DNA from 4 places in the Companilactobacillus pabuli genome. Region 4 is predicted to be linked to each of the others. Evidence: predicted binding sites of a transcription regulator. Region 4 holds the regulator's gene; each other region holds the start of a gene.

Region 1 (4,244 bases), 890 kb from region 4:
TATTGGATTTACTTCAGTAGACATCTTCCAACGATAGAAAGAATTACCAATATAAGTAATTGTACTGTTGACCCAGCCAAATACTTGCGTTGTCAACATTGTTAAAATTCCACCGATACCAAAACCAATACCCATGAATTTTAATGAATCACCACCAGCTTCAGAGGCTACCAAAGCTTCTGAAATCGCCATGGATTCGGGATAAACTAGTTTACCGTGTTCTTCAACTACCAAATAATTTTGAACTAGTGAAGCCGTACCAATAGCGAATAATACCGCCAAAGCACCAACTAAAACACCAGCGATGAAGTTAACACGTCCACCAATAACGATAATGGCAGGCAAAACATAGATCATACCACTAGCAATAGATTCACCACCACTAGACATACCTTGCATCAAATTCTTTCCTAAAATTCCTTTCTTTTTAGCAAAGGCTGATACAAGCCCAGAACCAATAATAGATCCTGGAATACCGGCAGCAACTGTCAATCCAGCTTTCATGCCTGAATAAGCTGTTGAAGCGGCGAAAATCACTGCCAAAATTGCACCCATAATCATAACGATGGTATTACCACCATGATTATCTTTATCAGTCACATACGGAACGTATTTTTCACCAGAAACACCCCCATAAGCTGACTGCGATAGGCTCTTTTTCATTTCAATACACCCCCTAACCTACGGAATGATTAGTTGTTACCAAAAAGTGATCGATGTTTTTAGAAACTTGTTCCAAATCAACATTGCCACCAGAAACTAAAGCAACGACCTTTTTATGATTTAACCATTTTGAATCGATTTTTTTTGCTTCCAAAGCTGCTGTCGGTAAAGCCCCCGCTCCTTCAGCAACTGTCTTAGTTCTTTGTAATAAGTCTTTCATAGCCTTAGCAATTTCTTCTTCATTAACTAAAACCATTTCATCAACTAAGTTCTTAGTAATTGGGAAAGTTATGTCTCCAGGTGTAGCAACAGCTGTTCCATCAGCCAAAGTCTTGCCTTTACTATAGGTTGTTAATTTATTAGCTTCATAAGATGCTGTCATCCCATGAACATTTTCTGATTGAACTCCAACAATGTGAATATTAGGATTAAATGACTTCAAAGCAGTTGCAATTCCAGAAATCAATCCGCCACCACCGACAGGAACGATAACTGTATCGACATCCCACATTTGATCAAGAATTTCTAACCCAATTGAACCTTGACCAGCAATGACATCAACATCGTTATATGGATCAACGATTGTATAGCCTTTTCTTTCGGCTTCTTCTTCCATAAATTGGTGTGCCTCATCAAAATTATCACCATGTAGAATGACCTTTGCACCATATCCAGCAGTTGCTTCCTGCTTAGCAATTGGAGCACCATGTGGCATGATAACAACTGAGTCTATTCCCAAAAGGTGCGATGTTAAAGCTACTCCCTGAGCATGATTACCGGCCGAAGCTGTGATGACACCACGTGCTTTTTCAGCATCACTCAAATGATTGATTTTATTAAAAGCACCTCTAAATTTGAATGATCCAGTTAATTGCATGTTTTCTAGCTTCAAGTAAACCTCCCCATGAGCTATATTACGGCTTAAAAACATTGATTGAATCAGTGGTGTGACTCGACCCACTTCGTGAATAGAGTGAGCTGCTTCCTCAATATCTCTCATACAAACAGGATTTTGAAAATCTTTTGATTGTTTAATATCTTCTGCAGTCATCAACTCGTTCACCCCCTATTATTAAATTGCATCAATTTCTGTAAAATCATAATTCAATGAATCGGCCAAACCTTTATTAGTTACTTTTCCTTGATAAATATTAATTCCAGACATCAAAGCCTCATCATCTTTAATAGCTTGATCCAAACCTTTCTCAACTATCTCCAGTAAGTAAGAAATATTCCCACTAGCTAATGCCAATGTTGCAGTTCTTGGTACAGCCCCTGGCTGATTTGGAACAGCGTAATGAATAATCCCATCTTTCACAAATACTGGATCTTCAATCGTAGTTGGATGGTCAATTGTTTCTACCGTCCCCCCTTGGTCAATTGCAACATCAACAATTACACTTCCAGGTTTCATTGATTTAACCATTTTTTCAGTAACTAATTTTGGTGGTCTAGCTCCTGGAATCAAAACTGTTGAGATGAACAAATCGGCGTTTTTAATATATTTGGCAATGTTTTCTGTATTTGAAATAATTCCTTGATAATCTTGTCCTGCAAAGTGTTTCTCTAACCAATCCAAGCGTTCTTGCTTTACTTCGAGAATACTTACGTGACATCCCATATTCAAAGCAAGCGTAGCAGCATTTACAGCAGCATTACCACCACCTAGAATCACAACATTACCAGCTTTGACTTCAGGAGTTCCACAAAGCAAGATGCCTTCTCCTTCGTGTTGTGCTTCCAAATAATAAGTTCCCATAATTACTGAACGACGACCAGCAATGGCACTCATTGGTGCTAACAATTGCAACTTGTTATCCTTAATAATCGTTTCTCCACCGATGGCAGTTGTCTTAGACTTAATCATTGCTTTAACTGTTTCTGGAGAAGATGCCAAGTGTTGAAATCCCCAAACAATTTGATTTGGCTTGAAATATTGATATTCTTCTGCATCCGGTTCTTTAACTTTAACCACCAGATCTGCATCCCAAGTCTTTGCATGACTAACAATTTGTCCGCCAGCCTTTTGGTAATCTTCATTGCTAAAACCAGAACCTATACCTGCGTTTTCTTCAACTAAAACTTCAGCTCCAACATTTACTAATTTTTGAACATTTTCTGGTGTAACGCCCACACGTCCTTCGCCAGGTTTTTGTTCTTTAACAACGCCAACGATCATTATTAATTTTCCTCCTTTATCCTTAATTTCATTTTCATGTTACCGCCTTCATTTACGAAAAACAATCATTTTTGTGATAAAAATCACAGTTTTGTTTTCCTGAGATTGTGAAGTGTTTATGTTTCTTAAACAGTTGTTTCGCCTTTATATCACGGTTTATAAAGGCTACACTTGTAAAACGTTTATTTTTAAATATTTGAAATTCTTATAAATTATAAATATAAGCATATTTTTCACATTTCATTTTCATAAAATGTTTATTTTTATTTTCATATTAGATTTTTTTATTTTAAAACCTTAATTTAATCCACAATTTATAATTGGAATTAAAAACTAATTAATTTTTGCTCATAATTTACTAATATTGAATTGTATATTATGAGAAAACACCTGTTTAACTTAGCAAATAATATGCCAATTAAAAAATATTTCACAAAAGGACCTAGATTTTTTACCATAAAAAAAGTGCATCTATTTAGAAATAGTGATCAACTATTTCTAAATGGATGCATTTCTAATATTAACTATAAGGTTAAAATGAATCTAAGCATATTGTGTTTTTTCTGTTTCTAAATTCAAATCATTCAGATTCTCACCATTAGACTCAATAACTTGTTTAAGCCACCAATAACTCTTCTTGGGAATTCGTTCCATATCTTTCAAGTCATGGTTAGTCCGATTAACATAGACCGTTCCATAACGTTTATCCATATTGCCACTAGAACTAGGAATATCAATCAAACCCCATCCTAAATAGCCAAGAACTTCGACACCGTCTTCAAAGATGGCATCTTTCATTGCTTGAATGTGATTGCGCATATAATTGATTCGTCCATCGTCTTGTATTTCTTGACCTTTGTATTCCTCGCGCATACCTAGACCGTTTTCAATTGGAAACATTGGTACACTGTATTCGTTATAAACTTTTGCCAAAATATCTCTAAATCCCGCCGGATCAATTTGCCAGCCATATTCTGATGTTTCTAAGTACGGATTCTTCTTACTACCATAATCTAAATACAAATTAGGTACTGTATTAAGCGGTACTCTCGTTGAATCGATTGTCTCACTACGATAATAACTGAAAGCAATAAAATCTGAACTTACTTGAATCAAAGCCTCATCATCATTCAATTGATAATCCATTTCAATCTTATGATTTTTGACATACGTCATTACTTCATGAGAATAACGTCCATAAATAAAGACATCAAGTAAATCACGATTTAAAAATTCATCAATTTTTCGTGCATATAATACATCTTGAGGATTAGGTGTAGCTGGATAAACTTCACTGTAAGCTAGCATTCCACCAATTTGGCAATCAGTATGTTCATGAATAAAATTAGCTACGCCAGCGTGGGCTAACATTACATGGTGACTGATCTGATATAATTCATCA
Region 2 (4,244 bases), 230 kb from region 4:
TTTCAGTTTTATGATTTTTTCAGGTATTTTAGATAAATTATGGTTTTAGTTAGGAGAGCTTATTATGGACGAAATTAAAAACAAAATTGTGGATATTTTAAAAGATGTTACAGGTTTGGATGATGCAGGCTCAGACGCTGATCAAGATCTATTCAAAGATGGCGTTCTAGATTCAATGGCAACTGTAGAAGTTCTAGTTACATTACAAGATACTTTTGGTATCCAAGTGCCAGTTTCAGAATTTGACCGTTCACAATGGTCAACCGTAAATAAAATTGCTCAACGTGTACAAGAATTGGAATAGAGTAGATTATGAAAAAAAAGTTATGGATGATTTTTGGACCTGTTATAGTTGCTATTGTTGCATTGTTGATTCTTTTATTTGCACCAATCAATTTTAAAACTGTCACTCCTAAAAAAATTGACCAAGCGGCCACTTCGTTGGACGTGCGAGTTTTAAAAGGTGAGAGTGTTAAGAATGCTGCTGAAAAAGAAAACTACATTCCTATTATTGGTTCATCGGAACTTTCTCGAATGGATCCGTTCCATCCATCTTCCATGGCGCAAAAGTATCATTGGAAGAATAAACCATTCTTGCAAGGTAATCCCGGTACTGCTTCATTGACTCAAGCTATTAACGTTGGTGGAATGTCTAATTTGAAAGGTAACAAAGCTGTCTTTATTATTTCACCACAGTGGTTTACTAAGACTGGTGTTCCTTCTGACGCGTTCAAATATTTCCTATCACCATTACAGTTAACAGGATTTATTTTGAATTCTGATCATGGTGATAAAGCAATGAATAAATATATTGCCAAAAGGGTACTTGATCTGGGTGTTAGCAAAGGTCCAATTGAAGATGATGCTTTAGAACGTATTTCTAAAGGCCAACAGATTACTAACTTCCAACGGATGTACATTCAACGGATTTCACGCTCAAGTCTACAAAGTCAGGATAATCTCTTTGGAGCACTTTCGATGAATGATCACCAAAAGATGATTGATAAAGCGGCTAGTCAATTACCTGATACTTATGATTACAAGCATTTGAATCAATTAGCCGTTAAGTTAGCAAAGAAACATTCAACTGATAATGATTTACAAATTGGTAATTCTTTTTACAAGAAAGAGTTGAAAAAGAGAATCATCAAGTATAAGAATGCGCATAGACACGTCACTTATACACGTTCCCCTGAGTATAACGACTTTCAAGCATTGCTATATATGTTTGCCCAAAATAAAACTGAAGTAATGTTCGTCATTCAACCTATTAATCCTTATTGGGTCAAATATACAGGAATGCCAATGAGTTCCATTACTAATTTTGATAAGAAGATCAAATATCAATTGAAGTCTCAAGGTTTCAATAATATTGTAGATTTATCAAACGTTAAGAATCCTAATTATATTGCTGAAGATACGATTCACATGGGCTGGCGTGGCTGGTTAATGCTAGATAAGAGTCTTAAAGGCTATTATCAAACTAAGAAAGCTAACCCTAAGAATACGCAATATCACATGAATAGTTACTTCTTAACGAATGAATGGGCTAGCGATAATCAATTTTAAGAATCAATGAAAAACCTCTCTGAATGGATCAGAGGGGCTTTTTTGATGTAAAGATGTTATCATCACACTATATGTTAAGTTAACTTTAGGTCAATGAGAAATGAAGGAGGATTTTATGCAAGAAATAGAAACTACTTATTCAATCGGTGAAGTAGCCGAAAAATTCGGTTTGTCGGTTCCAACGTTACGTTATTATGACAAAGAAGGTTTGATTCCCAACTTGAAGAAAAATTCGGCTGGGGTACGTCGTTTCACCGATGAAAATTTAAGTACTTTACAGATAGTTGAATGTGTAAAAAATGCTGGGATGCCAATCAAAGAAATCAAGCAATTCATCAAGTGGACGACAGAAGGTGATGATTCGTTACAGGAACGCTTTGATATGTTCTTACAATTACGCTTGTCAGTTCAAGAACAAATGCGTCAGTTACAAGAAACACTCGATGTTATTAATTTTAAATGTGAGTACTATGGTAAAGCGACAAACGATGGTACAGAAAAATTTGTTAAAGAAGAAATGCATTTAGATAAGCCCTAATTCTAATATATTAAGGTAATCAATTGTATATAATATAATTATATTTACTTTATACCAAAACTAATATATCATGAGCCTAGATAGATTAGTTTTGGTATTTTTTTATTCTCATATGTGAAAAAATTAACATTCAAGGAGAGCGTTATGGATCAAAATAAAACGAGTAAAGAAATCCTATTGCGGATGGTTAAATCGTTCACTGAAAACGAAGTAGCACCATTTGATATGGAAATCGATCATACGAGATCATATGTAAATGACTTGTTAAATAAAATAAAAGAAACAGATTTGTTAAGTACGATGTTACCTAAAGAGTATGGTGGTGCTGGATTTGATGGTTCAACGACCGCCAAAATGATTAACGAAATTGCTCGTGGTAATGCAAGTTTAGCAGTTACTTTGGAAGGTCATTTCAAATCAATTGACCAGATTGTTAAATTTGGTAATCAAGCTTTAAAAGATAAGTATTTGCCACAGGCAAAATCACGAATTATTGCTTTTTCGATGACTGAACCTAGTGGAGGTTCGAATCCTTTAGGAATTAACTCACATGCAGAACATGTTGGTGACAAGTGGATTATTAATGGCGATAAGATCATGATCACTAATGGAGGATTGGCCGAAATTTATTGTGTTCTTGTCAAAACTGCACCTGAGGAATTATCCTTCTTTGTTATTGATAAAGATATGGAAGGATTTGAATTTGGTAAACAAGAAAACTTCTTAGGTCTGACGGGAGTGCCAGTTGGTGAAATCGTCATGAACAATATTGAAGTCAATGAAAGTCATTTGTTAGGCAAAGTTGGCATGGGAAAAGAAATCGGCGACAGTGCTCATAATGACGCTCGAGTATTGATGGGAGCTGTTTTGACTGGAATTATGGAACATGAATTGGATATCGTAACAGATTATGCAACCCACAGAAAAGCTATCGATACGCCAATTATTCAAATGCAAGGTATTCAAAGAAAAGTGGCTGATATTGCTATTGCTAAGGAAACGACTAAATTACTTTATCAAAAAGCCGCTTGGCTAAAAGATAATCGCCAAGATTACGAAGAAGAAGCTGCAATGGCTAAGGCTTATGGTAGTCGAAGTGCTGTTAAGTCTGGTGATGATGCTTTACAAATTTTGGGTGGATACGGTTATAGTTTGGATTATCCAGTTGAACATTTGATCAGGGATGCCAGAGCGATGGAATTAGCTGAAGGTACAGTTGAAAAGATGCGGACAGAAATTGCTTTGATTGAAGCAAAGAATAGAGCCTAGGAGGAAGTCATGAAAATAGTTGTTGGTATTAAACAAGTTCCTGAAACGACAAATGTCAAAATTAACGAAAAAACAAAGAACATTGATCGACGTGGCCTAGGTGGTGTTATTAATTCTTATGATTTACACGCCTTGCAAGCAGCATTAATGATTAGAGATCAAGTTGGAGGAGAAGTTATCACCTTATCAATGGGTCCTGATGATTTCGCTGTTTCATTACAAGAAACCTTGGCACTTGGAGCTGATAAAGCAGTTCTTTTGTCAGATCGTGCTTTTGCTGGTGCCGATACGTTGGCAACCGCTTATGTACTAGGTGAAGCAATCAAAAAAATTGGTGATGTTGATTTAGTAATGGTTGGACAACAGTCAGTCGATGCTGATACTGGTCAAGTAGGACCAATCATTGCTGAAATGCTCAACGTTCCTCAAGTTACCTATGCTGATAAAATTGAGGCCTTTGAAGACCATTTGGTGATTGATCGTAAATTAGAAAATGTAGAACAAACGATTACTGCTAAGCTACCAATTCTTTTAACAGCTACTGATAAAGCTAATAATCCTAAATATAAGAATGTTGTTGAAATCGCCAAGAGTTTTGATAAGCCAATTATTACTTGGCATGCCAGTGATTTGAATTTAGACGAACAACGAGTTGGACAAGCGGGTTCTCCAACAATTGTTCGTTCAATTTCTGAACCTAAAAAAGTTGCTAAGAAGAATCATCGTTTGTCAGATGATCCAGTTACGGCTGCTCGTGAATTAGTGGATATTTTAAAGCAAAAGAATATTTTGACGGAGGACAAATAGATGACGGTAATAAAAGAAAATTGGATTTTTGCAGAAAATGATTTAAATGAAATCAATCCAG
Region 3 (4,244 bases), 680 kb from region 4:
TAGTCTGAAAATCGATCTGACCTTCGCCAGTTATAACGACGTCAGCATCTTGCACAATATCTTTTAATCCGGTGTAGTCAACAACTATGTCGACCCCTGAACGCATTTGTGAATTAGTAAAAGCTAAAAGCCCTGCTCCTAATCCACCAGCGGCACCGGCACCAGGTGTTTGTTCTAAATCTTTTCCTAGATCACGTTTTAACACATCGGCATAATGTGATAGAGCCTCATCTAGGAAGTCAACCATTTCCGGACTAGCACCCTTTTGTGGTCCGAAGACGTGACTGGCACCATTTTTACCAGTTAAAGGATTAGTAACGTCAGAAGCAATGATAACTTTGACATCCTTTAATTCTGGTAACATCTGAGAAATGTCAATATGGTCGAGCTTTTTGAGCATAGCACCACCATACTGCAATTCTTTGTCTTTGTCGTCTAACAATTTAGCGCCTAAGGCTTGAGCCATTCCAGCACCTCCATCATTTGTGGCAGAACCACCGATTCCAATAATGATGGTCTTAGCACCTTTTTGGATAGCCGACTTAATCAATTCACCAGTTCCAAAAGTCGTTGTAACGTAAGGATTTTGGGTAAATTGATTAATAAATTGAATTCCACTAGCTTGAGCCATTTCAATAATAGCCACTTGGCCGTCATCGATTAGACCGTATTGAGCCTGTGTTTTGTTACCTAAAGGATTAACCACTGTTTCAGTGATCATTTGACCATTTCTAGCATCAACTAATGATTGAACTGTTCCTTCACCACCATCAGCCATTGGTACATTGACGAATTCGGCATCAGGATAAACTTTGGCAAAGCCCTTTTTCATTGATTGAGCAACTTGTTTGGCAGTTAACGAGTTCTTATATGAATCTGGAGCTAATACTATTTTCATTTATACGTCACCTCTAGAACAGATTTCCATACATCAATGTTGCAACAATTGTCATTGAAAGTCCAACTAACATTTCCCACAAAACAACGCTCATTCTTTCTTTAAAGTGCATTTGAACCGCTTGAGCTGTAACGTGAAAATAATTACCATGTGGCAATTGATCGATTACTGTGGCACCAGTGTGAACCATTGCGGCTGCACCAGTTCCTGAAATTCCAAATGACATAATTGATTTGGCAAATGAGTTTGAAGCTAAGATAACACCGGTTGAAGTTGAAGCCGTTGCTGCAGCCATCAAAATACCAGCGATTGGAGCTAAGAAGGTACCAGAAATTCCAGTTGTTTGAACGATTTCGACAACCTTTTGTGGCAAGTTAGATGCTGAAACCAATCCAGCAATCGCACCAGCACCAATCAAAATCATTACAACATCGGTCATTCTAGCTAAACCTTTAGCCATGTATTGCAAGAACTTCTTGCCTTGTCCCATAGCTAAGGTTCCAACTAAACCAGCAATCGGCAAGATGTACATCGCATCAAGATTAAATGAAGCTAAAGCCTTGATACCAAAAATATCCCCGACTGGCGTGATCAAAAGCAAAATCACTGCTACTAAAGGTGTAACGATAGCAGCTTTTAAACTTGGCAAATCATCTTGTTTCTTCGACTCAAATTTTTGGTCGTCGGGTACAAAAGAACCACGATGCTTAATTAAAGTGGCCAATAAAACTGTAACAATCAAACCAACGACTGCTGGTACGAAATCAGCAATCATCACTTGTGATAAGTCAACATTGAATCCTTTAGCAGCCGCAATTGTATTAGGATTAGGCGAGATAACGTTACCCGCTTTACCTCCACCAGACAGAGCCACTAGTAATGAAAGTTTACTGTAATGCATTTTTTGACCAACTTCTAGTGCAATTGGTGCGACGATCAAAACTGCTACTGGAATAAAAATCCCAACACCTGTCAAAACCATAGTTGAAAGTGCTAAAGCCAAAATTGCCAACTTATCGCTAAAATGATCCACGATATTAGAAGCAATTACATTAGCTGCACCAGATTCCATCATGACACCTGCTAACACTCCGGCTGCGATTACACGAATAATCGTCCCCATGACACCGGAACTACCTTTGACAATCGTATCAGTCGTCTGCGTCAAAGACATGCCACCGACTAAACAACCAATGATTGCACCAAAGATCAAAGCATAAACTGGATTAACTCTAAATAAAATCAACCCAATTGCTAAAAGCAAACCCAAAAGAGCTGCCCACCATGCAATAACCATCCTAAATTAACACCCTTTCTTAACTTCTCTAGCCAATTGTTAAATAATTAACAATTGAGCAACGTGTGTATAATACCTTTTTGATTTTTTAAAATCAATGTACACTTGCACAAATTATAATGTTAAAATGATGAATTTTTATTTTTTTTACCTGATAAATCAATGTTTTATTACTCAAAAATATTGTAAAATAAATATATGCACAATTTTATGCTTTGCGCTTTCATTAAAGTTTGAATATTTTTTAACAAGGAAGAATAAAAATATGAAATTAGACCCGAATCTGGCACAGTCTATCGTTGATAAAATGATGAAGAGTGTGCCTTACAACATTAATATGATGAACGAAAAGGGAATTATTATTGCCAGTGGCGACAAATCACGAATCCATACTTTACATATCGGTGCCGTCGATACTATTCAAAGTGGCAAAACTAAACCAATGATCCAATCATTTGGAAAATATGGTCAACCCGGAGTTAACATCCCTGTACAATTTAACAATGAAACTATTGGCGTTATCGGTATTACCGGGGATCCCGAAAAAGTTACTCCTTTAGCCTCATTGTTAAAGATTTCAACCGAGTTATTGATTTCACAAATTAATAACACTAAAGTTGAAGGTCGTCGCAAAGAAAGTTTGAATCATTTCTTATATGAATGGACTAATACTGAGGATGCTTCATTAAATGATGAACTACAGTTGCGTGCTGAAACCTTAAACATCGACTTATCGATCAATCGGTATATTGTTTTAATTGAAACAAATGATTTGAACGAATTACAAATTAGTCCCTTTGATTTTTCTTTTAGAAAAACTCCTGGAGAATATTTACTGATTGTTAGAAACGAAACCGATTTAAATAGATATCTTAAATTTGGTCAAGAAAATCAGTTAATGGTCGGTATCAGTGATAAGTTGACCAATCTTAAACAAGCTGTGCGCCAAGCTTCAGACACTATTACCGTCAGTAAAGAATTACAACTAACCGGCTTCTATCACTTTAAAGAGATTCGTTTTCTCAATCACATTCTTGATAGTAATTTGTATTCAAAAAAAGCCTTGAGCGTATTTAAAAGCTTTCTCAAGACTAAATCCGGTTTAGAATTAATCGATACGATCGACTGTTATTTCAAGCATAACGGTAATGTAACGGAGACTTCTAAAGCCTTAAACGTTCATCGTAATACTACTAATTATCGTCTCAATAATATTTCAGAGTATTTTGGACTAGATTTAAAAGATTTGACCGATATTTTACAACTATACGTTAATTTTCTTTATTTCAAAAAATATCAATATGAACATCGTTAAAATTGATATTTTTTGACGAATTGCTTATTATTCAAGTGAAATAAATTCATATTGTGAGGTCTATCAAATGGTATTAATGAATTTGAATTACAGAACTAATTACTTACACACTTACTTCAAAACGACCGTGGTAATTCCAGATACAAATGAAGCCGAATATACTACAGTCTGGTTGTTGCATGGCTATACTGGAGACGACAGTGCCTGGATCCGTCACGTCAATATCGAAAAAATTGCTCGTGATCACAATTTTGCGATAATCATGCCTGAAGCGAGAAACTCGTTTTATTCTGATTCTAATTTCATACCTTATTATTCCTATTTCATTGATGAATTCATCCCTAAGATGCAACATCTCTTACCTATTTCAAAAGACAGATCAAAGAACTATATCGTCGGTTCTAGCATGGGCGGATATGGAGCTTTGAAAATTGCCTTTATGAATGATGATAAATTCAGTAAGGTTGCTGCCCTCTCACCAATTACCGATATTGAACACTTCCGGGACAATCCTAAGAGTCCAATGGCCAAAAATACCTTTGACAGTATCTTCGACAGTCCCGAAAAATTAGCTAAAAATCAATTGACTAATATTTACAACAACCGTCAACCAAAACAAGAAATTTTGACTTTGTGTGGCGATAAAGACTTTATGCATGAAGATAACGTCATGTTCAAAAACTTTCTATCAATTCATGCCAAAGCTCGTTACACTTGTATGCCAGTCGAGGGAG
Region 4 (4,244 bases):
GAATTAGACACATACTCCCTAAAGAACAGCTCTATTTCTTTATTCTTTACATAAATAAAACAAAAAAGGACATCATTAGAATACGGCAATATACAGTAATTCTAACAATATCCTCTATTAATTTTCTGAAGCAATTTATATAAAGATAGAAACCATAATCTAGTCGAGAGCGAGGTCCTGGAAAATGCTCAGCCGCCAAATTGTCCTTAGCGATTTATTGCTTAGGACAAGACCAATCTTGGAGACAATTCCCGATTTTGGAATTGGCTTCAAGTTGTGTCGGCAGCGTTCCAGCGTTTTCCAGGACCGAACGGACGACGGCAGCGTAACATCCCTCAAAATAGTTAGTTTAGTCTTCACCAGATTCTGAAGCGATGATATCCAAATCACCAGACAAGGTCCATTCTTTAATTGTTGCAGGAACAATCAAGTGTGTACCTTTCTTCAAGTCATAGTCTTTACCATCAGCAGTGATCTTACCTTCACCGTTTAGAACTGAGATCAATGTGTACTTACCAATTTGGTGGTGCAATTGAACCGGTTCTTTGATTTCCCAGTGATAAACTGAGAAGAATGGTGAAATTGGTGGTTGAACGAAGGTTGTAAACTTGTTCTTGCCAACTTCTTTTGATTGAATGTCTAGTTTTGGATCTTTGTGAGGTACTGTGATTGTGTCTTCTGATTGTTTGATGTGAAGATCACGTTTCTTGCCAGTAGTCTTGTCAACACGGTCATAGTCATACAAACGGTAAGTTGTATCACTACTTTGTTGTGTTTCTAAGACCATGATACCTTTGTTCAAAGCGTGAACTGTACCACTTGGTACGTAGTAGAATTCACCTTTCTTAACAGGAACTTTTCTTAATAAGTGATCCCAGTCGCCTGATTCGATCATTTGGTCAAGTTCTGCCTTGTTCTTAGCATTGTGACCGTAAATCAAGTATGAACCTGGTTCAGCATCAATGATGTACCAGCATTCTGTTTTACCTAGTTCGTGTTCGTGCTTTTCAGCATATTCATTGTCAGGATGAACTTGAACTGATAGGCTAGCATTTGCATCCAAAATTTTAGTTAGAAGTGGAAATACTTTGCCCTTAGGATTACCGAATAATTCCTTGTGGTCATTCCATAGATCAGCAAAGATTTGACCAGCAAATTCACCATTTACGACTTGTTCTTTACCATGTGGATGTCCAGAAATTGCCCAGCATTCACCAATTGTTCCATCAGGAATGTTGTAACCAAATTCTGTTTCTAATTTTCTTCCACCCCAGAGTTTCTCATGAAAGACGGGTTTTAAAAATAATGGTTCACTCATAAAAAAATTCCCCCAAAAATTTATTCTATTTCTTCAGTCGCTGACTTGTCACGGTCTAAGAAGAAGATCAACGTTTGCAATTCGTTTGCCAAATCAACATAGTGCACACGAATACTGCTTGGCACGTTGATGATGACCGGTGTAAAGTTCAAGATTCCACGAACTCCAGCATCAGCTAACAAGTCGGCTGTCGTTTGCGCAGCGTTTGAAGAAACTGTCAAAATGCAGACATCGATCTGTTGTAAGTGAAGTTGTTCTTTTAGTTCACTAATATCGTAAACTGGAACACCACTCTTAACTGTACCGACAATTTCTTTATTAATATCAAAAGCTGCCGCAATTCGAACATTATTTGTCCGAGAAAAGTTATAATTTAGTAAGGCGTTACCTAAATTACCGACTCCAACTAAAGCGACGTTGGTACGTTTGTCTTGATTCAATAACTTCTTAAAGAACGTTACTAAATCGTTTACATCGTAGCCATAACCACGCTTGCCAAGTGCACCTAGATATGAGAAGTCACGTCTAATTGTAGCACTATCAATCTTAACCCCTTCTGATAATTCACCAGAGGAGATTTTTTTTGTACCCTCATCTTTGAGAAATTGGAAGTAACGATAATAAATTGGTAAACGCTTTATTGTTGCGTTTGGAACTGTTGTTTTTGTCATAATTTACCACCATATGTGTGTCATTTCACTAACATTTATACTAAATAAAAATCACAAAAAACGCAACACGTTAAACCTATAAAGACATAAATTATTAATTAATGATAAAATTGTGAATATGATAAAGGAGCAATCAACTTGATTTTATTACAAGCACAAAACATTACCAAAAATTTTGGAACTAAAAAACTTTTTTCAAATGTCAGTTTCGAAATTCAAGACAATAGTCGCATCGGCCTCGTTGGTCGCAATGGTGTAGGAAAATCTACCCTATTAAAAATCATCTCTGATCAGGAGAGCTATAACAGTGGCAATATTGCACTCAAAAAAGATACCAATATTGGCTACTTAGCTCAGGATTCAGGATTAAATAACGACAATAAAATTTTCGATGAATTGGAGCACGTCTTTGATTACCTCAAAGCTCAGGAAAAAAAGATGCGCGCTTTGGAAGAAAAATTGGCCAATCCGAATGTCGACAACTATGACGATATTTTGAAACAATACGATCAACTCCAAAATACCTTCCGTCAAGAAAATGGCTATAGCTATCAATCAGAAATCAGAAGTGTCCTCAAAGGATTCGGCTTTGATGAAGATGTTTGGCAAGATGAGATTTCAACCCTATCTGGTGGGGAAAGATCTCGTTTGGCAATGGCTAAAATGCTTTTGGAACACCACGATATTTTACTATTGGATGAACCAACTAACCATTTGGATATCAACACTGTCGAATGGTTAGAAAACTATCTAAAAGGCTATAAGGGCGCTTTAGTAATCGTTTCTCATGATCAGTACTTCTTGGACAAAGTAGTTAATGAAATTGTTGAAATCAATCAACACTCTTCAACCCACTACTCTGGTAACTATACTTTCTACTTGCAAGAAAAGAAGAAAAATCAAGAAGTTGCTTGGAAACATTACGAAGAACAACAAGCCGAGATTAAACGGACCGAAGAATATATCCAAAAAAATATTGTCCGTGCTTCAACTACTAAGATGGCTCAAAGTCGTCGTAAAAAACTCGAACACATGGATGTTTTGGATCGTCCTGGTAGTGATCAAGGTTCAGTTCACTTCTCTTTTGAGATTGACAAAGAAAGTGGTAATGACGTACTTTTGGTCAAAGATGCTGCTATTGGCTACGATGACCACATTATGTCTGAACCAATCAATTTGGACGTCAAAAAAGGTGAACGTGTTGGTATCATCGGACCTAACGGTATCGGTAAGTCAACTTTCTTGAAATCAATTCTCGGAAAAATTCCAATGATCAAAGGAACATCCCAATTTGGTGCCAATGTTCAAGTCGGCTACTATGACCAGAATCTAAAAGGACTCGATCCTAAAAAAGACGTCTTGCACGAAATCTGGGACCTATACCCAAGACTTGATGAACAAATTATCCGTAAGAAATTAGGAGCTTTCTTGTTCAGTGGCGATGACGTTCTAAAGCCTATTGCTGGTTTATCCGGTGGTGAAAAAGCCCGTTTGACTTTGACCAAATTATCTATGGAACACGACAACTTCCTAATCATGGATGAGCCCACTAACCACTTGGACATCGACAGTAAAGAAGTTCTTGAAGACGCCTTGAAGGAATTCCCAGGAACAGTTCTCTTCGTATCCCACGACCGTTACCTTTTGAACACATTAGCTAACCGTATCGTCGATATTGGTGAACATGGTAGTAAGATTTATCTTGGTGATTACGACTACTATGTTGAAAAAACTTCCGACAAGCCAGTTGTTGAAGAAACTAAAGCAACTCCTTCAGTTAGTGAAAAGAAGATGGAGTATCAACAATCTAAAGAACAACAAAAACAAGAGCGTAAATTACGTCGTCAAGTTGAAGATTTAGAAAATCAAATTGCTGAATTAGAAGAAAAGAATGCGGCCATTCAAAAAGAAATGACTAAAGATGAAAACTTAACTTCTTACAGTAAGTTGGCCGATTTACAAAAAGAACTCGATGAGAATAAAGCTAAACAAGATGAAATCGAGGAAGAATGGACCAAAAAGTCAATTGAATTGGAAGATTTTAATAGTTAGTATGTTTTTTCTTTCCGTCGTCCGTTCGGTACTGGCTAGATAGTGATTTCTATCTTTATATAAACGACTTCAGAAAATTAATAGAAGATATTACTAGAATTGCAGTACACTGCTGTAGTTCTAATAGTATCTTCTTTTTTTATTTATGTAGTACTACAAAGAAATAGAATAGCTATTCAAAATAGTATGTGTCTGATTCTATC

Evidence for each region. The regulator Rex, encoded in region 4, represses fermentation and respiration genes when NADH is low (regulators of the CRP and FNR family bind a similar motif). The targets are predictions, from matches to a motif close to TTGTGAANTANTTCACAA.
Region 1: a site for Rex is predicted at 2,914-2,931, ahead of ald (alanine dehydrogenase). Genes of this name have one in related genera too.
Region 2: a site for Rex is predicted at 2,220-2,237, ahead of G6534_RS08905 (acyl-CoA dehydrogenase family protein). Genes of this name have one in related genera too.
Region 3: a site for Rex is predicted at 2,232-2,249, ahead of G6534_RS04420 (GntP family permease). Genes of this name have one in related genera too.

The regions. Positions count from the first base shown of each region.
Region 1 covers NZ_CP049366.1:45,435-49,678, reverse strand. Annotated here, with positions in the region: gene G6534_RS00265 (OPT/YSL family transporter) at 1-663, opposite strand, end outside; gene tdcB (bifunctional threonine ammonia-lyase/L-serine ammonia-lyase TdcB) at 677-1,714, opposite strand; gene ald (alanine dehydrogenase) at 1,736-2,842, opposite strand; gene G6534_RS00250 (glycoside hydrolase family 1 protein) at 3,386-4,244, opposite strand, start outside.
Region 2 covers NZ_CP049366.1:1,822,206-1,826,449, reverse strand. Annotated here, with positions in the region: gene dltB (D-alanyl-lipoteichoic acid biosynthesis protein DltB) at 1-49, shown strand, start outside; gene dltC (D-alanine--poly(phosphoribitol) ligase subunit DltC) at 65-304, shown strand; gene dltD (D-alanyl-lipoteichoic acid biosynthesis protein DltD) at 313-1,569, shown strand; gene G6534_RS08910 (MerR family transcriptional regulator) at 1,694-2,107, shown strand; gene G6534_RS08905 (acyl-CoA dehydrogenase family protein) at 2,252-3,376, shown strand; gene G6534_RS08900 (electron transfer flavoprotein subunit beta/FixA family protein) at 3,386-4,183, shown strand; gene G6534_RS08895 (electron transfer flavoprotein subunit alpha/FixB family protein) at 4,184-4,244, shown strand, end outside.
Region 3 covers NZ_CP049366.1:913,538-917,781, reverse strand. Annotated here, with positions in the region: gene G6534_RS04425 (glycerate kinase family protein) at 1-898, opposite strand, end outside; gene G6534_RS04420 (GntP family permease) at 912-2,195, opposite strand; gene G6534_RS04415 (CdaR family transcriptional regulator) at 2,461-3,510, shown strand; gene G6534_RS04410 (alpha/beta hydrolase) at 3,578-4,244, shown strand, end outside.
Region 4 covers NZ_CP049366.1:1,589,536-1,593,779, forward strand. Annotated here, with positions in the region: gene manA (mannose-6-phosphate isomerase, class I) at 350-1,318, opposite strand; gene G6534_RS07700 (redox-sensing transcriptional repressor Rex) at 1,339-1,989, opposite strand; gene G6534_RS07705 (ABC-F family ATP-binding cassette domain-containing protein) at 2,128-4,041, shown strand.